Regions from separate parts of the Pantoea sp. X-Soil-TKNS-1280 genome, predicted to be linked through region 2. Evidence: predicted binding sites of a transcription regulator. Region 2 holds the regulator's gene; the other holds the start of a gene.
The links. The regulator ArgR, encoded in region 2, controls arginine synthesis, uptake and breakdown. The targets are predictions, from matches to a motif close to ANTGAATAAAAATACANT.

Region 1 (12,059 bases), 1.1 Mb from region 2:
ATCCCGTTGTATATCGTGGCGGTGCTGCTGCTGGGGGCGGCGCGTGTCTGGTTGTTCCCGCACGCCGATGGTGCCGTGGGCAATACGTTGTTTTGGGTGGTGGTGATGGCGCTGGCGGGATGCCTGTTTGTGATCCCGACGGCAGCCGAGATCCCGATCGTGCAAACCATGATGCTGGCGGGAATGGGCATCGCGCCAGCCCTGGCGCTGTTGCTGACATTACCCGCTGTTAGCGTACCTTCGTTACTGATGCTGCACCGGGCTTTTCCGGCCCGCGCCTTGTGGATAGCCCTGTTGGGTGTGGCCTTCAGTGGGATGTTGGTCGGGGTGCTCGCCCTGGGGCTGGCGTAAATACCAGATTTTCTGATTGCGGCTGCCGCGCCACAGCAGCCGCGCATCTTTCTCTTCTTCGATAAAACGCCCGTCGATTAGCACGTCAATTTCCGCGATCACCTCGCGCTGGGCATCGCTCAGTTCCGCCAGCTGATAGCCGGTCCACAACCAGATATCTTTATCTGGACATTCGCGCCGTACGCGTTTCACCAGGCGACGTATATGCGGCACGTTATGCGGATGCAGCGGATCGCCGCCGCTCAGCGACAATCCCTGACGCGGAATGCGACGATCCTGCAAATCGGCGATCAATTTTTCTTCCATCGCCAGCGTAAACGGCACACCAGAATCGAGTCGCCAGGTGCTCTGGTTGTAGCAGCCACGGCACTGGTGCTCGCAACCGGCGACAAACAGCGTGCAGCGCGTACCGGGTCCGTTAACGATATCGACGTCATAATAGCGATGGATATGCATCATCCCAGTTGTCCCGTATCCAGGTGTTTAACCCGACGCTGCACCTCTTCCTGCTTACCGGCGTTAAACGGACGCGCATCCGGGCTGCCGAGATAGCCACACACGCGCCGCGTCACCGAAACGCGTGCCGGATCGTGGTTACCACAGCTGGGGCAGGTAAAGCCTTTGCTGGTACAGCTGAATTCACCGCTAAAACCACATTCGTAGCATTCATCAATCGGCGTATTGGTGCCGTAATAGGGCACGCGGTCGTAGCTGTAATCCCAGACATCTTCCAGCGCTTTGAGATTGTGCTGGATATTGGGATATTCGCCGTAACAGATAAAACCGCCACTGGCGAGGGGCGGGTAGGGTGCCTCAAAATCAATTTTGTCGTACGGATTAACCTTCTTCTCGACATCAAGATGGAAGCTGTTGGTGTAATACCCTTTGTCGGTGACACCAGGTACCACGCCAAATTCGGCGGCATCGAGGCGGCAGAAGCGGTCGCACAGATTCTCGCTCGGCGTACTGTACAGGCTAAAGCCGTAGCCGGTTTCAGCTTTCCACGCATCGACGGCCTGGCGCAGATGCTCGACAATCGCCACCCCTTTGGCGCGCAGATAATCGGCATCATAGGGATGGACCTCGTTGCCGCTCAGGGCATTGAGGGTTTCATGCAGGCCGATATAGCCGAGGGAGATGGACGCGCGGCCATTGCGGAAAATCGGCCCGATATCGTCATCCGCGTTAAGACGCACGCCACAGGCTCCTTCCATATACAGAATTGGCGCGACGCGCGCTTTGGTTTTTTCCAGCCGGGCGATACGTGTCATCAGCGCGCGTTTTGCCAGCGCCAGACGCTCATCCAGCAGCGACCAGAAACGTGTTTCATCGCCCTGCGCTTCCAGCGCAATGCGCGGTAGATTGAGGCTGATGACGCCAAGATTATTGCGTCCTTCATGAATCAGCTGACCATTTTCCTTGTACACGCCAAGGAAGCTGCGGCAACCCATCGGGGTTTTAAACGATCCAGTGACTTTCACCACTTGATCATAATTCAGGATATCCGGGTACATGCGCTTACTGGCGCACTCCAGCGCCAGTTGTTTGATGTCGTAGTTCATATCGCCTGCGCGACGGTTGATGCCTTCGCGAATGGCAAACACCAGTTTTGGGAATACCGCGGTTTTATGGTTTTTGCCCAGTCCGGCTATGCGATTACGCAGAATCGATTGCTGTATCAGGCGCGCGGCCCAGTCGGTGCCGAGGCCAAAACCAAAGGTCACAAACGGCGTTTGCCCGTTAGCGGTATGCAGCGTGTTGACCTCATATTCCAGCGACTGAAAGGCGTCGTAGCACTCTTTTTCTGTACGCGCGCGGGCATAAGCCTCGACATCATCAATCTGCCATTCAAGTGCGACGGCCCGATGTTTTTCCAGGCTCAGGGTGACAAAGGGGGCCAGTACTTCGTCAATGCGGTTGATAGTGGTGCCACCGTAAATATGGCTGGCGACCTGGGCAATGATCTGGGCGGTGACGGCGGTGGCGGTGGCGATCGATTTTGGCGGTTCGATCTCTGCATTGCCCATTTTGAAGCCGTTGGTCAGCATGCCGCGCAGATCGATCAGCATGCAGTTAAACATCGGGAAGAAGGGCGAATAATCGAGATCGTGGTAGTGGATCTCGCCGCGCTCGTGCGCCAGCACCACATCACGCGGCAGGATTTGTTGCTGTGCGTAGTGTTTAGCCACGATGCCAGCCAGCAAATCGCGCTGGGTAGGGATCACTTTGCTGTCTTTGTTGGCGTTTTCATTCAGCAGGGCGGCGTTGGTTTGTTCCACCAGGCCACGAATCGCGTGATGCAGTTTCCCGCGCTGCTCGCGTGCCAGATCGCGATCGTGACGATATTCAATATAGGCGCGTGCCAGTTGGGGCCAGGGGCCGCTCATCAGCGTCTCTTCTACCGCGCACTGAATGTCGCGAATATCCACTTCGTCGCGGCTAGCCAGCTGCTGGCTTACCTCAGTCGCCACTTGAGTGCACCAGGCGTTATCGTTCACCTGGGCAGCGCATGCTGCAGCCTGCACCGCACTGGCAATGCGCTGTTCATCAAAAGGCACTTTGCAGCCATCACGCTTAATCACTACCGTTGCCATTTAGCCTCCATGAAACTATATGTTGTGGTTTTATTGAAGTGTAATATCTACATATGGTGTTTGCGCGGAAATTAATTAGGCCGTTATTGACCAGGCGCAAAGAAGTTCCTGCAAAGCATGAAAGGCGTGCAATCTGCCATCTGACTAAACTGAAAAAGTTTTAACACGCCCATACTTCTGGTTTGCCTGGCTTGATTTGCGTCGCGAAGCAGGTTTAATGGGCTTTTTGCCGGTTTTGGTCCGTCAATTTTCCACAAGGATGCCCTTCATGCCTCTGCCCCGAACGCTGCTTGCCTGTTGTTTAGCAATGAGTTTTTCTGCTTTCGCGACACCGGCGGGTGACCTGCCGCTCATGCCCTGGCCGCAACAGGTTGAACTGCCGCACAGCGGCGGAGCGTATCAGCTGACACCACAGCTCACGCTGCAAATCTCAGGCGATCATCTGGAGGGGGCGGAGGCACGCTGGCTGGCACGCATCGCACGGCAAACGGGCTGGCCGTTGTTACCGTCCGCTGCGTCAGACGAAAAGGCCACCATCCGCATCCAGATTGCGGATGCGGTTGATCCGATCCCCCAGCCGGACAGCGATGAAAGCTATCATCTGGTGGTCAACAGTGACGGCGTGCTGCTGGAGGCCAGGACTCGCTTTGGGGCGATGCGCGGCATGGAGACGTTGTTGCAACTGATTGAAAACAGCGAAAGTGGCACGGTGATCCCTTATGTCACCATTGACGATCAACCGCGCTTTGCGTGGCGCGGATTGCTGATCGATTCTGCCCGTCACTTTATGCCGGTGGAGACCCTCAAACGTCAGATTGATGGCATCGCGGCGGCACGCATGAATGTTTTCCACTGGCATCTGACCGACGATCAGGGTTGGCGCTTTGCCTCCAGCCATTATCCCCAGTTGCAGGAGAAAGCCAGCGATGGTCGCTACTACACGCAGCAGGATATGCGCGATGTGGTGCAATATGCCACGCAACGCGGCATCCGCGTGGTGCCGGAAATCGATCTGCCAGGCCATGCGTCGGCCATTGCGGTGGCGATGCCAGAGCTGATGAGCGCACCGGGACCCTATACGATGGAGCGCGGCTGGGGGGTGTTTAAGCCGCTGCTCGATCCGAGTAATGAAGAAGTCTTCAACTTTATTAATACGCTGGTGGGGGAAGTAGCGGCGATCTTCCCGGATCCTTACCTGCATATTGGCGGCGATGAAGTTGATCCCACGCAGTGGAATGATTCCCCAAAGATTCAGCAGTTTATGCGCGATCATGGCTTGAAAGACGCCCATGCTTTGCAGGCATGGTTTAATCAGCGGGTGGAAAAAATCCTCGAAGCCCACCAACGGCAGATGGTGGGCTGGGACGAAATCTATCATCCCTCCCTGCCGCATAGCATTCTGATCCAGTCATGGCAGGGGCAGGATGCGCTGGGCGAGGTGGTGAAAAATGGCTACCGCGGTATCCTCTCTACCGGCTTCTATCTTGACCAGCCGCAGCCTGCGGCTTATCACTACCGCAACGAACCTTTCCCCCAGGGGTTAAATGGGCAGGATCAGCTGCAACCGGGTGAACAGGCGCAGAGCTGGCAATTCACCCTGCCGCGTCTGAAGGGCAGTGCGGTGCAGGGCAGCTTCACCCTGATTGACGGCAAAGAGGGCTGGCGTGGGTTTATCGACTTCAACGGCAAAGCACGGCGTCTGGTCAGCCAGGTTGACTGGCTGTCCCCTGGGCAGGTGACGTTCCGCGTTGATAGCTGGATGGGAGAAGTGCAGCCGGTGGTGACGCTGACGGAAAACAACCTGACCGGTTATATGCTGGTGGGTAACGTGCGTTATCCCACGGAAGGTAGCCGCCTGGCGCAGGTACCGGCGGGCATCGCTCCGTCGCTGCCGACAACCCAGCAGCTCAGCGAAAATCTGCTGGGCGGCGAAGCGGCGTTATGGGCAGAAAACGTCAACAGCCAGATTATTGATACCAAACTGTGGCCACGTACTTTTGTCGTGGCCGAGCGGCTGTGGTCTGCCGCTGATGTGAACGACAGCGACAATATGTACCAGCGTCTGCGTGCTATCGATCGCTGGAGCACCGTGTCGGTGGGGTTACAACAATACCGGCAGGCGGAAGTGCAGATGATGCGTCTGGCCAACAGTACCGATATCACCCCGCTGCGAGTGCTGAGCGAAGTGCTGGAACCGGCGCAATATTACACGCGCCAGCATCTGAAATTCCAGGCGGGACACTACAACTATTTCGAACCACTGAACCGGCTGGCCGACGTGCTACCTGCGGAGAGTGAAGCGATACGTTTGCTGGATCAACAGGTCGATGCGTTGATTGCCAATCGTGAAAACCATCAGGCCGCCAACGCCATTCGCCAGCAGCTACAACGCTGGTTGAGCAATTGCGACCGGGTAATGCCGCTGACGCTGCATAACTATCAGTTACACGCGTTGCAACCGCAGGTGCAGCAGGTGGCTGAGCTGAGTCGTATGGGGCTGGATTTAGTGGCGACGTTGCAGCGTAATCAGGCGTATGGCGCAGGCGAAGTGGCGCAGATGCAGGCAAAACTGGATGCGGCTGCGCAGGTGCAGGATGAAACGGTATTGGCTATGGTGCGACCACTGGAGAAACTGCTGCATTCTTTGAAATAAAGACGGACATAACGGCGCGATTTATCGCGCCGTTATGGCGGATCAACGACGAATCGCGATCGCTTCGATCTCAATCTTCACGTCTTTCGGCAGACGAGCGACTTCTACGCAGGAGCGTGCCGGGAAGCTGGCGTTGTGCTCGGTGAAAAAGGCTTCATAGGTGGCGTTAACGGTGGCGAAATCGTTCAGATCTTTCACGAACACCGTGGTTTTTACGATATCGCCCACTTTCAGGCCAGCGGCTTCAACAATCGCCTTCACGTTCTCCAGCGACTGACGTGCCTGTGCTGACACATCTTCTGCCACGGCACCGGTTTGCGGATTCACTGGGATCTGACCAGAAGTGATGATCATGCTGCCGAGATCCACGCCCTGTACGTAAGGTCCAATCGCTGCCGGTGCTTTTTCGGTACTGATTTCGCGAGACATTGTTTCTCCTTAAGAAGTGCGCTACCGGCAGTCGCCAGCAGCGTGAAAATATCGACCCATTATAGGGACGCAGCCGACGATTACCAGTGACCGAGCACCACGTGGTGCGCGAACTCTTTCTCGCAATATTTGCACTTCAGATGCACTTCATTGTCGCGCTTTTTCACCGCAAAACTGGAGAACACCGGTTCACTGCGGCTGATGCAGTTGCCGTTCGGGCAGGTGAGCACGCGCTCGATACGATCCGGTAAAGTCGGGGCGATCTTCGCCACCACTTCATACTCGTCGATGCGGTTGACGGTGGCATGCGGCGCATACACTGCCAGCTGGTTGATCTGATCGTCAGTCAGGAAGGTGTTTTCGATCTTGATCAGATCCTTACGCCCCATTTCGCCGGAAGGCAGATTCAAACCGATGGTGATGCGTTGATCGGTTTCCGTCAGGCGAAACAGCGACAGTAACTTAAAGCCAACCTGCGCCGGGATATGGTCAATCACCGTGCCGCGTTTGATGGCTTCAACCTGCAATTTGTTATCGTGTGTCATGCTGTTTTCCTCCTTACAGGGCCAGGTCGCGATTCAGGACCAGCGCCAGCAGCGCCTGGCGGGCGAAGATGCCGTTACCCGCCTGCTGGAAATACCAGGCGTGTGGTGTGCTATCGACATCGGTGGTGATCTCATCAATGCGGGGCAGTGGATGCAGCACCTTCATATTGTCGCGTGCCCCTACCAGATCGCTGGCGCGCAGGATGAACTGGGCCTTAACGTTGGCGTATTCCGACGGGTCAAGACGCTCTTTCTGCACGCGCGTCATGTACAGGATATCCAGCTGCGGCAGCACTTCTTCGATACTGTCATGACGTGACCAGCTGATGTTCCGCTCATCCAGCATATCGGTGATGTAAGACGGCATCGCCAGCGCATCAGGGGCGATAAAGAAGAAGCGGTTGCCGTCGAATTTCGCCAGTGCCTGAGTCAGGGAATGCACGGTACGGCCATATTTCAGGTCACCGACCATCGCCACATTCAGGTTATCCAGGCGACTCTGGGTTTCGCGGATGGTGAACAGGTCGAGCAGGGTTTGGGTCGGATGCTGGTTGGCACCGTCACCGGCATTAAGAATCGGCACGCCGCCGGAAAACTCGGTCGCAAGGCGAGCGGCCCCTTCCTGTGGATGGCGCATCACGATGGCATCAACATAGGTGCCAATCACCGAGATGGTATCGGCGAGGGTTTCGCCCTTTTTACCGAGCGAGGTGTTGCTGCCATCAGCAAAACCCACCACCGAGGCACCGAGGCGATGGATGGCGGTTTCGAACGACAGGCGGGTGCGGGTCGAGGCTTCAAAGAAGCAGCTGGCAATCACGTTGTGCTTCAGCAGTTCTGGCTGTGGGTGCGCTTTCAATTGCGCAGCGGTATGCAGTACCAGCTCAAGCTCGTCGCGGCTGAGATCGTTGATAGAAATAATGTGCTTACGATATAGCGGGTTGGCCATAGCTCTCTCCTCTGCGCTGCCGGATGACGGACAAAAAAAAGCCCCTGCTTAAGGGGCTTTTTTTGCGATCGATTGATGACGGAAAGAAACAGGTGCGCCGCCAGCTTTCTGGCGTAATGGAGCGTCAAATTGTGCGCTGCGCTGTTGCATGCTTCCTCCCGGCAAATTGTGGCGCATTATACGCATTCACTGATTTGCATCAAGCAAAAATCGCGGTGAGGTAAACGTTTGCCCTGACGGCTGCTACGGCTGCCCCAGCGTGGCGACCATCACCGCTTTGATGGTGTGCATACGGTTCTCTGCCTGATCAAAGACGATGCTGTGCTCCGACTCAAACACGTCATTGCTGACTTCCATGCCGTCATGCAGACCGTACTGCTCGGCCATCTGGTGTCCGAGGGTGGTTTGATCGTCGTGGAAGGCGGGCAGGCAGTGCAGGAATTTGACCTGCGGATTGCCGGTCAGCGCCAGCATCGCGCTGTTGACCTGATACGGGCGCAGCAGGGCGATACGATCGGCCCATACTGATTTGTCTTCACCCATCGATACCCATACGTCAGTGTAGATGAAATCGGCACCCTGTACGCCGTCGGCGATATCTTCCGTCAGGGTAATTTTGCCACCGGTTTTCTGTGCCGCCACACGACATTGCTCCACCAGCTGTTCTTCTGGCCAGCAGCCTTTTGGTGCGACCAGACGCAGATCCAGCCCGACCAGCGCTGCCGCTTCCAGCATGCTGTTGCCCATATTGTTGCGTGCGTCACCGACGTACACCAGCGTCATTTCGCTCAGGGATTTCTGCGGCAGATGTTCCTGCATGGTGAGGAGATCGGCCAGCAGCTGTGTTGGGTGGAATTCGGTGGTCAGCCCGTTCCATACCGGCACGCCAGCGTATTCGGCAAGGGTTTCCACCAGCGCCTGGCCGTAGCCACGATACTGGATGCCGTCATACATGCGGCCCAGCACACGCGCGGTATCTTTCATCGACTCTTTATGGCCGATCTGGCTGCCGCTCGGGCCGAGGTAAGTGACGTTAGCACCCTGGTCGTAAGCGGCAACTTCGAAAGAGCAACGGGTACGGGTCGAGTCTTTTTCGAAGATGAGCGCGATGTTTTTACCTTTCAGGTACTGCGTTTCGCTGGCGTTTTTCTTTGCGTGTTTTAATTCACCGGCAAGGCTTAACAGGTAATCAATTTCTGCTGGGGTGAAATCCAGCAATCTCAGGAAATGACGTTGATTCAGCTGACTCATACAGCTCTCCGTGTGATCATCATAAATGAATTAAAATTCAATCTAACCGGATGAATATGCATTTTCAACCCCAGCGTTAAGAAACTTTGTGTTTTGAGTAGTGGCGCGCGAGGCAGTGTGGGAAAATAATTGCATTCATTGCCGAACATTTTGAGGACATCACCATGGCATACGAAGCATTGCTGGAAGAACAACGCGAAGAGACGCGGTTGATCATTGATGAATTACTGGAAGATGGCAGCGATCCGGATGCGCTCTACACCATCGAGCATCATCTCTCCTGCAACAATTTTGACTCGCTGGAAAAAGCGGCGGTTGATGCCTTCAAACTCGGCTACGAAGTCACCGAGCCGGAGGAACTGGAGCTGGAAGATGGCAGCACGGTGATGTGTGTCGATATTCTGAGCGAAGCGGCGCTGAAACCCGAGCTGATCGATGCGCAGGTTGAGCAACTGGTGAACCTGGCGGGTAAATACAACGTCGATTACGACGGCTGGGGCACCTATTTTGAAGACCCGGATGCTGAAGACGAGGATGACGACGGCGACTTTATCGACGATGAAGACGACAACGGTGTGCGTCACTAAGGATTAACGGGCGGCCCAGGCCGCCCGAACCCCATTCCCCGCAAGACAAAGACAACCGATGAATTACGCCCCGCTGTTAGAACCTATCCATCAGTTTTTGCATTGCCGCACGCCGCAGGCGTGGATTGATGAAGCACGCAAACCAGAAAATCTGACGTTGCTGCTCACCGATCATATGGTGTGCGAGTTAAAAGCGGCACAAACCGCCGTTTGGCTGATTCGCAAATATGTCGCGGATAAGCCCAGTGGTGACGCCATTCTGGCGTGGCTACAGCCTTATGAAGATTTCATCTTTGGTGAAAATCACGACAGCAACTTTATCAACGCCCATAAGAATCTGACCAAAAGCATCATCGTGCGCAATGAACTGCCGTGGGCAGATGATCTGGTGGAAAAGATGGTGTTGCTGATCAAAGAAGAGCTGCATCATTTTTATCAGGTATGGGAAATCATGCAGGCGCGCGATCTGCCGTATCGCAAAATCACCGCCAGCCGCTACGCGAAGGGATTGCTGCGCGAGGTCACCACGCATGAACCGGATACGCTGGTGGATAAGCTGATTTGTGGTGCTTACATCGAAGCGCGTTCCTGCGAACGTTTTGCCAGCCTGGCACCGTATCTGGATGAGCAACTGGAGAAATTCTACATCTCACTGCTGCGTTCAGAGGCGCGTCATTACCAGGATTATCTGGCGCTGGCGGCGCAGATATCGCCGAAGGATATTGCACCACGCGTGCGCGCCATTGGTGAGGCAGAAGGGCGGTTAATCAGCTCACCGGATACGGAGCTGCGTTTTCATAGCGGTGTACCGACCTTCTGACGTCGCGGCGCGTGTACCAAAACCCGCGCGATAAATCGCGCCGCTACGGTGTTGTGCCACGTGTCTGGCACTCTTTCCTGCCGTATGATTTGTAGCGGCGCAATTTATTGCGCGGTCAATCGTGGTGTTAAAGGGTACGCAGCATCCGTACTTCGCAATCCACATGCCCGGTACAGCCCAGCGCTTCTTCAATCAGCGTAAAACCGAGCGATTCATATAACTTAATGGCACGCGTCAGGCTGCCGGTGGTTTCCAGATAACAGCGACGAAACCCCTGCTGGCGTGCGTAATCCATCGCGCGCAGTGCCAGATCCCGCGCCAGGCCGAAACCGCGCACTTCCGGCATAAAGTACATCTTCTGCAATTCACAAATATCCGGCGCACTGCATGCCAGTGGTGCCACGCCGCCCCCACCCAGCACCTTGCCCTGATGCTCAACAATCCAGTAGGCGCTGTTCGCCTCGCTATACAATTCAAACAGACGATCCAGGTTGGGATCGGACACGGTATAGCCTTTGTCCGCGGTCAGACCGAACTCGGCAGACACCGCGCGAATTACCTGCGCAATCAGCGGATTATCGGCAGCAGTGATCGGGCGCACCTGAAGATCCAGTGGGGTGACGGTGGTCATTATCATCTCATCCGATATAAAAAAGCCGGGCAGTGCCCGGCTTCGGTTAAGCAGTTGGCCTGAAACGCTTACAATGCCGCAATCACGCCCTGCTGTTCAATCAGTTTTGCTTTCGATTGTTCCAGTTCCGCTGCGCGCTCGCGCTCTTTCGCCACCACCGCTTCCGGTGCACGGGCGACAAAGCCTTCGTTCGCCAGCTTGGTCTGGATCTTCTCGATCTCAACATCAAGCTTGGTCAGCTCTTTCGCCAGACGATCCAGCTCCGCGTCTTTGTTGACCAGATCCGCCATCGGGATCAGCAGCTCCGCGCCTTCAACGATCTTGGTCACCGATACCGGACCTTTCTCGCCCGCAGGCAGAATGGTCAGGCTTTCCAGGCGCGCCAGACGCGACAGGAAGTTGCGGTTCTCCTCCACGCGACGCAGCGCCGCAGGGGAGCAATCACGCAGCAGCACATCCAGCGGCTTGCTCAGTGCGATGTTCATTTCGGCACGGATATTACGTACCGCGACAATCGCCTGCTTCATCCACTCGATATCCGCTTTGGCTACGGCATCTTCTTTCGCCGCATCGTACTGCGGGAACGGCTGCAGCATGATGGTATCGTCGCTGATATTTTTCAGTACTTTGACACGCTGCCAGATGGTTTCGGTGATAAACGGAATAATCGGGTGCGCCAGGCGCAGCAACGCTTCCAGCACGGTGACCAGCGTGTTACGCGTGCCGCGCAGTTCCGCTTCGCTGCCGCTGTTCATCACTGGCTTGGTCAGCTCCAGATACCAGTCACAGAACTGGTTCCAGGTGAAGTCGTACAGCAGGTTCGCCGCGATATCGAAACGATAGCTGTCCAGCGCTTCACGATAGGCTTTCACCGTGCTGTTGAACTCGGTCAGGATCCAGTGATCCGCCAGCGACAGCTTCATTTCGCCGCCGTTCTGACCACAATCCTGCTCTTCGGTGTTCATCAGCACAAAGCGGCTGGCGTTCCACAGCTTGTTACAGAAGTTGCGGTAGCCTTCCAGGCGCTTCATATCCCAGTTGATGTCACGGCCGGTTGACGCCAGTGCCGCCAGGGTAAAGCGCAGGGCGTCGGTGCCTGATGGCACGATCCCGTCCGGGAACTGTTTCTCGGTGCGTTTACGGATTTTATCCGCCAGCTGCGGCTGCATCATGTTGCCGGTACGTTTTTCCAGCAGATCTTCCAGCGAAATGCCGTCAACCATATCCAGTGGATCGATGACGTTACCTT
Region 2 (12,059 bases):
AAGGTGCCACGCTGATTGGCTCCGGTATCGAAGCCATGCAGCAAATTTCGATGGTGGGTAACGATCTGGCGCTGGATAAGGGCGTTGGCGTCTGCGGTAAAGAAGGACAGAGCGTACCGGTTGGTGTGGGTCAGCCGACGCTGAAGCTGGACAAGCTTACTGTCGGCGGAACCGCCTGATTTAGTACCGATTTGTAGCGGCGCGATTTATCGCGCGGGTTTGGCAGAACATGCCAGTGCCTGAAAAGAGCACGATAAATCGCGCCGCTACGGAATAATGCTTAACTTTTACGGTGCTGCTGATACTGGCGCGCCACCCGTTTGAAATACTCGGTCAGATAATCAATACACACCTGCACTTTCAGCGGCAGCTTATCCTTTTCGGTATATAACGCGTACACCGGTCGCGGTGCCGACTGATACTGCGGAAACACAATATCGATCTCGCCGGTGTTAATCTCGTTAATTACCCACATCAGTGGCACATAAGCGATGCCACATCCGGCTTTCAGCCAGCGAATCAGCGTCAGCGAATCATTGGTGACGAAGCGCCCCTGCGGCGTCAGACGTGTGACCAATCCTTCCGGTGCAATCAGTTCAAAGGTGTTATCTGGTCGTACGCTGTATTCCAGCCACGAAAGATTATCGATTTCGCTCGGTTTTTCCGGCACTCCCTGCTGTGCCAGATAACTTTTCGCCGCGCACACCACCATCGGCATGGCCCCCAGCCGACGCGAGAACAGGCTGGAGTCCTGCAACTCACCCACGCGTATCACCAGGTCCAGTCCATTGGCGATGAGATCCGGTGCCGGGATGCCGGTGACTAAATTGACGCTCAACCCCGGATATTCGCGTAGCATGTCGCCGGTCATATCGGCGAGGACATTTTGCGCCATTGTAGAGGAGCTGCCGATGCGTAAAATACCAATCGGCGTGTTGTTGAAGGCATACAGCTGCTCGTGCACCTGCATCGCCTCTGCCAGCATGCGGCGGCAGCCCTGATAATAGATTCTGCCCGCTTCGGTCAGCCCAATGCTGCGGGTGCTGCGATTCAGTAGTTTGACCTGTAGCTCATCTTCCAGTTTCGCGACTATCTGGCTGATAGACGAAACGCTAAGATGAAGCTGACGTGCCGCGGCGGTAAAGGAACCTAATTCAACCACTTTGGCGAAGATGGACATGCCTTTAAGTCGTTCCATTGTTTACTCTGGCTAAAAAGTGATTTAGCTCACAATATGTAGAAAACGTATAGTCAAGCGCGTTACTATACGCACGCTGGGTCTTTTCACCGCACCTGAACATGGCAGCAAATCTGTCCGTGTTTGTCAGATGATACGCTATGATTAGCTCAAACGGCCTGAATGTTGCCATCAGTCTACCCGTCATCCCACTATCATCAACCCGTCGTGTTTTGTGGCGTACGGGCAGGTATCGGTGCAATCCGGCAAGGTCGAACTAAGGAACCGTAATGAGTGTGCTTCCGGTATTTGTCGTATTTGGGTTGTCTTTCCCGCCCATCTTCATTGAACTGATTGTTTCGCTGGCGCTGTTCTGGCTGGTGAAACGCGTGCTGACGCCAAGTGGATTGTATGATCTGGTCTGGCATCCGGCACTTTTTAACACAGCGTTGTACTGCTGTGTGTTTTACCTTGTATCCCGTCTATTCGTCTGAGGTTTTAAGTGAAAGCGCTAATAAGAAAAATCGCGCGCTACGCGATTACTCTCCTGCTGGTTGTCATCGCTATCGTGATCATCTTCCGCGCCTGGGTGTTCTACACCGAATCCCCGTGGACGCGTGATGCAAAATTCTCCGCCGATGTCGTGGCGATCTCTCCGGATGTCACCGGTTTGATCACCGATGTGCCGGTCCATGATAACCAACTGGTGAAGAAGGGCGACACGCTGTTCGTGGTTGATCGTCCGCGTTACCAGATGGCGCTGGATCAGGCCCAGGCCGACGTTGAATATTACCAGGCGGTGGCTAACGAAAAACGTCGCGAAGCTGCACGCCGTAATCAGCTCGGCACCAGTGCGATGTCGCGTGAGGCTATCGATCAGGCGAACAACGACCTGACCACCACCGAGCATCAACTGGCGAAAGCCATCGCGACACGCGATCTGGCGGTGATCGATCTTGATCGCACCACCATCAAAGCACCGTCTGACGGCTGGGTCACCAACCTCAATGTGTATGAAGGCGAGTTCATCACGCGTGGCTCCGTTGCCGTCGCGCTGGTACAACAGCATTCATTCTATGTGATGGCTTATATGGAAGAGACCAAGCTGGATGGCGTACGTCCGGGCTTTCGTGCCGAAATCACGCCGCTGGGTAGCAACACCGTGCTGCGCGGCACCGTCGATAGCATTGCGGCGGGTGTCACCAACAGCAGCAGCAGCGTCGATAGCAAAGGTATGGCTACGGTCGATTCCAATCTGGAATGGGTGCGTCTGGCACAGCGTGTACCGGTACGTATTCATCTTGATGATCAGCCAGGTAATCGCTTCCCGGCGGGTACCACTGCGACCGTGGTGATCACCGGTGATAAAGATCGCCAGACGAAAGTCTCACCAATGACCCAGTTTTTCAATCGCCTGCGTGAGTTTGGTTAAGAGGGCGATATGATTGAGTTCCTGCGTTTCCCGGTGAAGCTGACGTTTGCGCTGGTCGCCGCGCTGATGATTGGCTTTCACTTCAATCTGGAAACGCCGCGCTGGGCAGTGATGACTGCCGGGATTGTGGCGGGTGGCACCGCCTTTGCCGCCGGGGGGGATCCCTACTCCGGCGCGCTGCGTTACCGCGGCATTCTGCGTATTATCGGCACCTTCATCGGTTGTATTGCGGCTCTGACCATTATGATCGCGACAGTGCGTGCGCCCGTAGTGATGCTGCTGTTGTGCTGCCTGTGGGCCGGGCTTTGCGTCTGGCTCTCTTCACTGATCAAAGTCGAAAATTCCTATGCCCTCGGTCTGGCTGGTTACACTGCGCTGATTATTGTCGTCACCGCCGATGCCAGCGGGGGGTTGACGCTGGCACCGCAGTTCGCGGTGGAACGTTGCAGCGAAATCGTACTGGGTATTCTCTGCGCCATTCTGGCGGACATGATTTTCTCACCGCGGTCGATTAAAAAAGTCATCGACCAGGAAGTGGATGCGTTGCTGGTGGCACAGTACAAATTGCTGCAGCTGTGCGTTGCGCACGGTGATAAAGACGAAGTCGATAGAGCCTGGAGCGCGCTGGTACGCCGTACCACCGCATTGAACAGCATGCGCAGCCAACTGATGATGGAATCATCGCGCTGGCAGAACAGCAACCGTCGTTTGCAGATGCTGAATACGCTGTCGTTAACGCTGATTACCCAGGCGGCCGAAACCTTCCTGATCCAGAATTCACGTGCGGATTATATTCCGCCGCAATATCGCCTGTTGATCGAGAAAGAAGTCAGCAGCGTTGATGATGTCCACAAGCGTATGAAGATTATGCGTCGGGTGATTGGTGTCAGCAGTAAAACCTCGCCGCTGACGCTGGCCAGCTGGGTTGGGGCTGCGACTGAATACCTGCTGCTGATTAATGGTGTGAAAAGTAACAGCCGTATCACCACGCTGGAAGAGGGCATCCTTGAACGTGAAGTGGTGATTCAGGCCCGCTCTGCCGAAACCCATCATGCGATGATTAACGGCGTGCGCACTTTTGTCGCTACCGCGCTTGGCTCGCTGTTCTGGCTCTATACCGGCTGGACTTCCGGTAGCGGTTGTATGGTGATGCTGGCGGTGATCACCGCACTGGCGATGCGTATGCCAAACCCGCTGATGATGGCGAAAGACTTTTTGTACGGTATGACTGTCGCGGTACCACTGGGTGCGCTGTACTTTATCTACATTATGCCTGCCACTCAGCAAAGCATGTTGCTGCTGTGTATTGCCATTGGTTTGCTGGGCTTTATTGGCGGCATCTTCGTGCAGCGCCGTCAAATCGGCACGCTCGGGGCGCTGATCGGTACGATTAACGTGCTGGTGCTCGATAACCCGATGAAGTTTGAGTTCAACGTGTTTCTCGATAACGCACTTGGTCAGGTCATTGGCTGTTTTGTGGCGATGATGGTGATTCTGCTGATTCGCGACAAATCGAAAGAACGTACCGGACGTAAGCTGCTCAACCGCTTTATGTATGCGGCCGTGTCGGCCATGACCACTAACCAGGCACGTCGCCGGGAAAACCATCTTCCCGCGCTGTATCAGCAATTGTTCCTGCTGCTCAACCTGTTCCCGGGTGATATTAATAAATACCGTATCGCCCTGACGCTGATTATCGGTCATCAGCGCTTACGCAATGCGGAAGTCCCCATCAATGCTGATTTGTCGGCTTACCACCGTCAGCTGCGAGCCACTGCAGACCAGGTTATTTCGACGCGCAGTGATGATAAACGGCGCGTCTATTTTGAGCGGTTATTGCAGGAGCTGGATATCTACCAGGAAAAACTCCAGCAATATGCGGCACCAGGCAGCGTGACCGAGCCAGTGAAACGGTTAGCCGCTATGCTGAGTAAGTACCGCAACACATTGATTCAAATCTAAAACGAGCCGCCGCGTTTATCGCGCGGCCCGTTGTCACAAAACCCCCGGATAATGCCATCTATACTTTCCTGACAGAATGCAAACTGGCGGGAGAAGCAGGGATGCCCCCTTCTTTTGCCGTGACGCATTCATTTCAACGCTTTAATCAGTAGTGGCACAGAGAGGATCGTCATGATGAGAATCGAACGTTTTGATTTCGATGAAATCGTCGATCAGGCGCACTTTTTCCGGCAGTTCAGCGACCGTTTTGCGCTGGCGGATTTGGCGATTATTGATCTGGACGATCTCTGGGAAGTGGTGACCGGCGATCAACTGCCGTTGCCGCTGGAGATTGAATTTATTCACTTAGGAAAGGGACAGAAGCGCCGCTATGGCGCGTTGATTCTGTTGTTTGATGAAGCAGAAGAGGAGCTGGAAGGGCAGCTCCGCTTTAATGTGAAGTAACCACAAAAAGGGCCCCGGCGAGCGGGGCCAAAGGGTTCGTCAAGCAGTTGACGAGGAATTACTTATACAGTTCAGCAGTAATGTGATAATTGTCGCCAGTGCGGGCTTCAATCACTTTATAAGCGCTGGCACCCTGTTCATCGGCTTTCTGCGAAAGCTGAGCACGATAATCCATAGGCGCACCGGCAGTACCACTGATAGTCACTGTCCCCGCAGGCTGCATAGTCTGAGCCTGTTCTGCTGTGACCAGCTGTGCGGCAGACGCACCAAAAGCGAGGACAGAGAGCAGGCTGGCAGTTGCGATGGTTGTTTTGATTTTCATTGTATTCTCCTTTAGCAATCAACAACCTGCGGTGATAAGTGGGGAGCGGGTCGTCGATCTCTATCCTGGCGCCCGCAGGCGCCGGATAGTCAGTTAGCAATTATTTGTACAGTTCAGCAGTGACGTGGTAGGTGTCATTCTGATTGTTTTCAATAATGCGGTAGTGGCTGGCACCCTGAGCATCCGCTTTAGCTGACAGCTCCTGACGGATATTCATCTGGTCGCCATCACGACCACTTACGCTGATGGTTTGGTTCAGCGGTTGCAGATTCATGCTGTCTGCCTGTTCGTTAGTGATCAGGTTGGCAGCGCTGGCACCGAAAGAAAGAATGGAGGCCAGGCTCAGAACTGCGATAGATAATTTAGTTTTCATGATTCACTCTCCTGAATTTTGTCTGGCAACCTGAGCGCAACTGCGTCTCAAATGGGTTGCCGTTCATACTTGTCTTGTTTCAGCAAACTTATTTATAAAGTTCAGCGGTAGCGTGATAGGTGTTGTCATTACGCGCTTCAATCACGCGATAAGCTTTAGCACCTTGCTGGTCTGCTTTTTCACTCAGCTGCTGATGGATATCCATCGGCGAACCGGCAGTGCCGCTGACACTGATGGTGCCGGCCGGTTGCAGATTCATGGCCTGATCGGCATTGATAGAATCTGCGGCGAAAGCACCAAATGACAGGGCAGATAGAACGCTCAGGGTTGCGATAGTAGTTTTAACTTTCATGATTATTTCCTCGTCTTCTGTTTTTTCTCTTTTTATTCACTGTGATTTGCATCACGAAACAAGTATAGATCTAATCACCCATGAAATTAATATTCAGCTAATAATGTTTGGTTGTTATTCTTTATCCTTATGACAACTTTTAATAACTGAGTGTTATAAAAACCGCCTGGTTTCTGTCCAATGGCTGTTAATTACATGTAAAAACAAAGGTCTATGTCATTTTATCTTTCTGTGCGAAATATACCGGTTGATCCAGCTGGCTGGTACGCAGTAAGTGGGCAATACGGCTAATCCTGGTATGTAAAGCAGTGTAAAATAGCGCGAAAGGTTAAGCAGGCTAAAAGGTCCTACCAATCATCCAGAGGGGTGAGAACTGACGGGAATATGCTTAATGCATTGTTTCCTGAGTGTTTTGGCAAAAGCGCGACGGCTGGAGGGGAAGATAGCAGGATTGTTACCGGCAGGTAATCTGCCGGTAGCAGGCAGGGTTTTATAGCTCTTGTTCGAATAAAACCAGGATAGCGTCGTGCAGTTGCTTCACGGTAAAGCTACGCGCGGGGGTAATAAAGATGGTGTCATCACCGGCGATGGTGCCGAGGATGCCTTCCGCCTTGCCGAGAGAATCCAGCAGGCGGGCAATCAGCTGTGCGGCGCCAGGACTGGTATGAATCACTACCAGCGCATCGTTATAGTCGATATCCAGCACCAGATTTTTCAGCGGGCTGGTGGTGGTAGGGACACCCAATTCGGCTGGCAGACAATACACCATCTCCATTTTCGCGTTGCGGGTACGCACTGCACCGAACTTAGTCAGCATACGAGAAACTTTTGACTGGTTGATATTCTCGAAGCCGTCTTCCTGCAGCGCCTGCACAATTTCGCCCTGAGAGCTGAATTTCTCTTCTTTCAATAGGGCCTTGAACGCCTTGATCAGGTCGTCCTGTTTAGATGGGTTTCGCATAGGTTACCAATAAAAAGAGGGATGCATCGGGCAACAGGCCCATGGCAGATAAATTATTATGCATTTAAATGAATTTTTATGCAATAAACCAGGTGGGAATTTCGCCGGGAAAACCTGCGGGGCGGCGATCATAACAGAGATTTCCCGCTGCGCCAAAATCGCGGGGTGGCACGCAAAAGCGAAGGTTGCAATGTTGTTATATTATTGAAGTGGTAACAACAAAATGACTGATCATTGCCGACCCCTGTCTTCTGGCTGCGACCTATGATCATTCAGGCGACTTCTGAAGTGTGGATGTCTCGGGAGCCGAATTGCGGCGTCAGTGTTTATAGCGCGACGGGCCTTGTCGCTATCGCCTGAGAAGTTGATTACACTCGTAACCTGATGGAAACCCGGCATATCTCTGCCCCACCTTAATAAGGAGTCCAGGATGAAAGTTGCCGTTCTCGGTGCCGCTGGTGGTATTGGCCAGGCGCTTGCACTGCTGCTCAAGACCCAATTACCCGCAGGTTCAGCTCTCTCGCTCTATGACATCGCCCCGGTAACACCGGGTGTGGCTGTGGATCTCAGCCATATTCCCACCGCAGTGAAAGTTGAGGGTTTCAGTGGTGAAGATGCCACGCCCGCACTGAAGGGAGCCGATGTGGTGCTGATCTCCGCCGGAGTGGCACGTAAACCCGGCATGGATCGCGCCGACCTCTTTAACGTTAACGCAGGCATTGTCCGCAACCTGATTGAACAGGTGGCGAGCACTGCACCAAAAGCCCTGATTGGCGTTATCACTAACCCGGTTAACACCACGGTCGCGATTGCGGCGGAAGTGCTGAAGAAAGCCGGGGTATATGATAAGAACCGCCTGTTTGGCGTCACCACCCTGGATATTATTCGTGGCAATACTTTTGTTGCGGCGTTAAAGGGCAAACAGCCGGGCGAGATTGACGTGCCGGTGGTGGGTGGTCATTCGGGCGTCACTATTCTGCCGCTGCTATCGCAGGTAAAAGGCGTCAGCTTCAGCGAGCAGGAAGTCGCGGATTTGACCAAACGGATTCAAAACGCCGGTACCGAAGTGGTGGAAGCCAAGGCAGGTGGCGGTTCTGCGACGTTGTCGATGGGGCAAGCGGCCGCGCGCTTTGGTCTGTCGCTGGTGCGAGCCATGCAGGGCGAAGCCAATGTTGTGGAATGTGCTTATGTGGAAGGGGATGGTGAATACGCCCGATTCTTCTCACAGCCGCTGCTGCTGGGCAAAAACGGTATCGTTGAACGGCGACCGCTCGGGCCGCTCAGCGCTTTTGAGCAGCAGGCATTGATCGGCATGCTGGATACGCTGAAAAAAGATATCGCCCAGGGCGAGGAGTTTGTGAAGTAACCTGTAGCGGCGCGATTTATCGCGCCGCTACTTTTATAACCCACCTGATTTAAAATTCCGTGCTGCAGGTGCGCCATTGCTGGCTGGCGTCTTCTTGCCCGGCGTTTCCATACGCACCTGGAAAGGCGGGAAGGGCATTTCAATGCCGTGCGCGGCGAAACCATGCAGAATCAACTGATGCAGCTCATGACGCAGCGGCATGCGATGCCCCATTTCGGCAGCGTAAACACGCAGCTCAAACAGCTGAATCCCCTGCTGTAAATCGACAAGGAAAACATCCGGTGCGGGCATGTCCAGCACATACGTACAGCGCTCTGCCGCCTGTTTAAGCAGGTTTGTTACTTCGTCACTGTTCACCCCGGCGGGTGCGGGAATGGTCAGCACGACGCGTGTGACGGAGTCGGACAGCGACCAGTTAACGAACTGCTCAGTAATAAAGGCCTTATTCGGCACGATGATTTCTTTACGGTCCCAGTCGGTAATGGTGGTCGCACGGGTATTAATACGCGTGATACTGCCGGTGAGATCGCGGATGGTGACGGTATCGCCAATACGAATCGGCTTCTCGAACAGGATGATCAGGCCGGAAATAAAGTTAGCAAAGATTTCCTGTAAACCAAAACCAAGACCCACACCGAGTGCGGCGACCAGCCATTGCAACTTCGCCCATTCGATACCAATCATGGAGAAGCCAATCAGGCCACCGATCAGCATCAGCACATATTTGGTCAGGGTGGTGATGGCATAGCCAGTACCGGGCGTCAGATTCAGGTGCTGTAGCAGCGCCAGTTCCAGTAGTGCTGGCATGTTACGTACCAGCTGGGTAGTGATAATCAGCACCAGTATGGCGATCAGGACCGAGCCGAGGGTAATCGGCTGGATACTCTCCACCCCCTGAATTGTGGTACTGACATCCCACAGGCGGATATTTTCCAGAAAACCGAACGCCGAGTGAATTTCTGACCACAACACAATCACCGACACCAGCGCAATTAATGTCAGAAGGGAGCGTACCAGACGCAGCGACTGGGCGCTGATGGCGTCGAGATCGATAATCGGTTCGTCCGCTTCTGGCGCTTCGCTACTCCCGGCTGGCTGATCCTTCTCCTCTTCGCTACGTGCGCGGTTTGCCAGCATATCGGCACGGCGCTGACGGGCGCGATCAAAAGCGATACGGCGACGCTGAATCAGCATCCAGCGGCGGATAATGTGGTAAATCACCAGCAGGAAGAACCAGATGCCAACGGACGTTTCCAGACGTGCCAGCAGCGCCTGCGCAGTCGCCAGATAGCCGATGCAGGAGGCAAAGGCGGCGACCAGCGGGATGGCGATCATCAGATTCCACAGGATGCGATTGACGAAGTTATCGCCGTTACCTTCTTTATCCAGATATAGCGGAATACCTGCACGTTTCAGGCTGACGGTGACAATGCTCAATGCGCCGCAAATCAGGATGAAGCACAACCGCCCCAGCGTTGATGAGAACTCACGGTCCTCCAGATTAGCGAAGGCAATCAACAGCATGATCAGCGGCACAATCAGGCCGACGCTGAGTGAGTAATAACGCATCGCGCGCGCCACCCGCGTGTGCGGCCAGCGGAAATGCACCACAAACAGGCCATTTGGGCGGGCAAACGAGGCACTGATCATAAATGCCCACAGGAGCGGCAATGTGGCAGTAATACCGTCGCCGATTGCTACCGCGATCGGGTAGGGCCAGGCTTCCTGTAATCCATAACCCAGTGCAGCCCAGAGCACCGGTATCGGTACGGCCACCAGAATTGACCAGAACACCGTGCGCAGCGTCAGGCTGAATTGATCCTGTGTGACCTTGCCAACTTTGCTGGCGGCACGCGCCAGAAACGCATGGTAATGACGGCGCGTGCTGATGCTAAACCCAACCAGTAGCAGCGCACCCATGATCGGCAGCACGGTTTCTTTGCTGGTAAACATCATGGCCAGCGCTTTACCTAACTGGCCCAGCGTATCGAGTGATAGCAGGCGTCCCAGCGACTGTGCCACATCCACCGGGAAATTCAGGTCAACGGTGCTGACGTCAGCCGTCCAGAACAGATAGCGATGTGTGGCGTCGCGCACTTCAGCCAGCGCATCCTGCAACTGGGTATTGGAGACTTTAAGTTTGGTAATTTCCAGAATCAGCGTATCGCAACCGGAAATTAATGAGTTGAGCAACTCGCGCTGAGTTTTCAACTGAGCTTCGAGGATGCGGCTCTGCTCGCTGGTAAAGGGCGTGCCATCATCCTGCTTCTCTTTACGCAGCGTCTGCTGGCGCTCAAGCAAATCTTCATAACGCAGCCGCTGGACACGTAACTGGCCCATCTCGTTATCAATCTGCTGCGATTTCGGCACATCTGGCAGACGCGCGACCTGGGCGCGCAGCGCTTCACCCAGCAGGTTCGAGGCACCCAGCCATTGTGATTGCTCGCGCAGGGTACTTAGCGCCTGGCGTACCTGCAAGGTCTGATTGGTCGATAGTCGCTGCTGCGAAGCGACCAGATCCATGCGCTGTGCCTGTTGATTGAGATCGGCTGACAATTCACGGTTTACCCGGAATTGATCGCTGATGATGCTGGGCAGATCGCCACTGTTTTCTGCCAGTTGTTCGGTTCGTTCCAGCGCCTGTTCTGCTTCACGCTGACGTTGGTTATTCAGTTGATTACGCAGTGCCTGGAGATAGTTATCCAGCTGGGTCGCCTGGCGCTGATGTATTTCGGCACGCATCCGCGCCAGTTCCTGGCGATTATTGGCGGAGAGCTGCGCCAGCTCCAGTTCATCCACACGGGCTTTATTGGCGGCGTTTTCCGCCTGACGTGCGTAAACCTGCGCCTGGGCCTGCGGCGTCGTGGCTGCAGCGGCACCCTGTACACGGCGGTCGCTCTCGGTCATCGCGCGACGTGCTTCGGTTTGCTGCTGTGGTAACTGCGATAGCGAATCGCTGATTTCACGCGCCCGGTCCTGTTCCTGCTGAGCCTGGCGTCCCTCTTCCAGCAACTGACTGCTAACCTGCAAAATTTCCTGATCCAGCTCGGCGCTGCTCATATTACTGCGCACGGTTTTGCTGCTATCCGTCAGACTGGCGAGTTGCTGGCGCAGTTCACGCGCCAGTCGCGGGAAGTCATCAATCACCTGCTGATATTGCTTCGTGCGTTCCAGGGAGTCATCACGTTCAGCAAGAAAATTGAGCGCCGTTTCCAGTGTCTGAATTTGTTCGGTTTGAGAGGGGGAACTTTTCGCGGATTTGGCCGCGTCCAGTTCTTGTTTCAGGTCGCTGGCCACCGGGACAGTGGCAGCGAAAGCAGTGCTGCTGAACCACAGGCTCAGCAGCAAAATAAGAGAGGCACGCACTGGGAAATTCCCGCTTAGTCGGTGAGCGGGGCGGTTTCACCCGGCTGTGGCAGGGCGATGGCCAGCGGCTGACCGAGGCGGGTCTTGCTTTCGGCTTCCAGGCTTTCCGCCAGTTTGACGCGCTGTGGCGCAAACAGGTTGATGACCGTTGAACCCAACTTGAAGCGACCCATTTCCTGTCCTTTCAACAATACAACGGCTCCGTCATGGTCGGCTGCCGGGTAGTGCCAGCGTTTAATCACCCCTTCACGCGGTGGCGTAATCGTCCCGGCCCACACGGTTTCGATGCTGCCAACAATGGTGG

Region 1: a site for ArgR is predicted at 8,797-8,814, ahead of argF (ornithine carbamoyltransferase). Genes of this name have one in related genera too.

Annotation. Positions count from the first base shown of each region.
Region 1 covers NZ_AP035962.1:647,885-659,943, forward strand. Annotated here, with positions in the region: gene AC6I8X_RS02930 (permease) at 1-351, shown strand, start outside; gene nrdG (anaerobic ribonucleoside-triphosphate reductase-activating protein) at 244-810, opposite strand; gene nrdD (anaerobic ribonucleoside-triphosphate reductase) at 807-2,945, opposite strand; gene AC6I8X_RS02945 (beta-N-acetylhexosaminidase) at 3,214-5,598, shown strand; gene ridA (2-iminobutanoate/2-iminopropanoate deaminase) at 5,641-6,027, opposite strand; gene pyrI (aspartate carbamoyltransferase regulatory subunit) at 6,108-6,572, opposite strand; gene pyrB (aspartate carbamoyltransferase) at 6,586-7,521, opposite strand; gene argF (ornithine carbamoyltransferase) at 7,765-8,772, opposite strand; gene rraB (ribonuclease E inhibitor RraB) at 8,937-9,359, shown strand; gene miaE (tRNA isopentenyl-2-thiomethyl-A-37 hydroxylase MiaE) at 9,418-10,179, shown strand; gene AC6I8X_RS02980 (GNAT family N-acetyltransferase) at 10,307-10,810, opposite strand; gene AC6I8X_RS02985 (valine--tRNA ligase) at 10,879-12,059, opposite strand, start outside.
Region 2 covers NZ_AP035962.1:3,874,672-3,886,730, reverse strand. Annotated here, with positions in the region: gene tldD (metalloprotease TldD) at 1-179, shown strand, start outside; gene aaeR (HTH-type transcriptional activator AaeR) at 281-1,198, opposite strand; gene aaeX (p-hydroxybenzoic acid efflux pump operon protein AaeX) at 1,468-1,671, shown strand; gene aaeA (p-hydroxybenzoic acid efflux pump subunit AaeA) at 1,680-2,609, shown strand; gene aaeB (p-hydroxybenzoic acid efflux pump subunit AaeB) at 2,619-4,571, shown strand; gene AC6I8X_RS18030 (barstar family protein) at 4,746-5,015, shown strand; gene yhcN (peroxide/acid stress response protein YhcN) at 5,074-5,337, opposite strand; gene AC6I8X_RS18020 (YdgH/BhsA/McbA-like domain containing protein) at 5,438-5,710, opposite strand; gene yhcN (peroxide/acid stress response protein YhcN) at 5,799-6,062, opposite strand; gene argR (transcriptional regulator ArgR) at 6,553-7,023, opposite strand; gene mdh (malate dehydrogenase) at 7,454-8,389, shown strand; gene mscM (miniconductance mechanosensitive channel MscM) at 8,423-11,755, opposite strand; gene asd (archaetidylserine decarboxylase) at 11,770-12,059, opposite strand, start outside.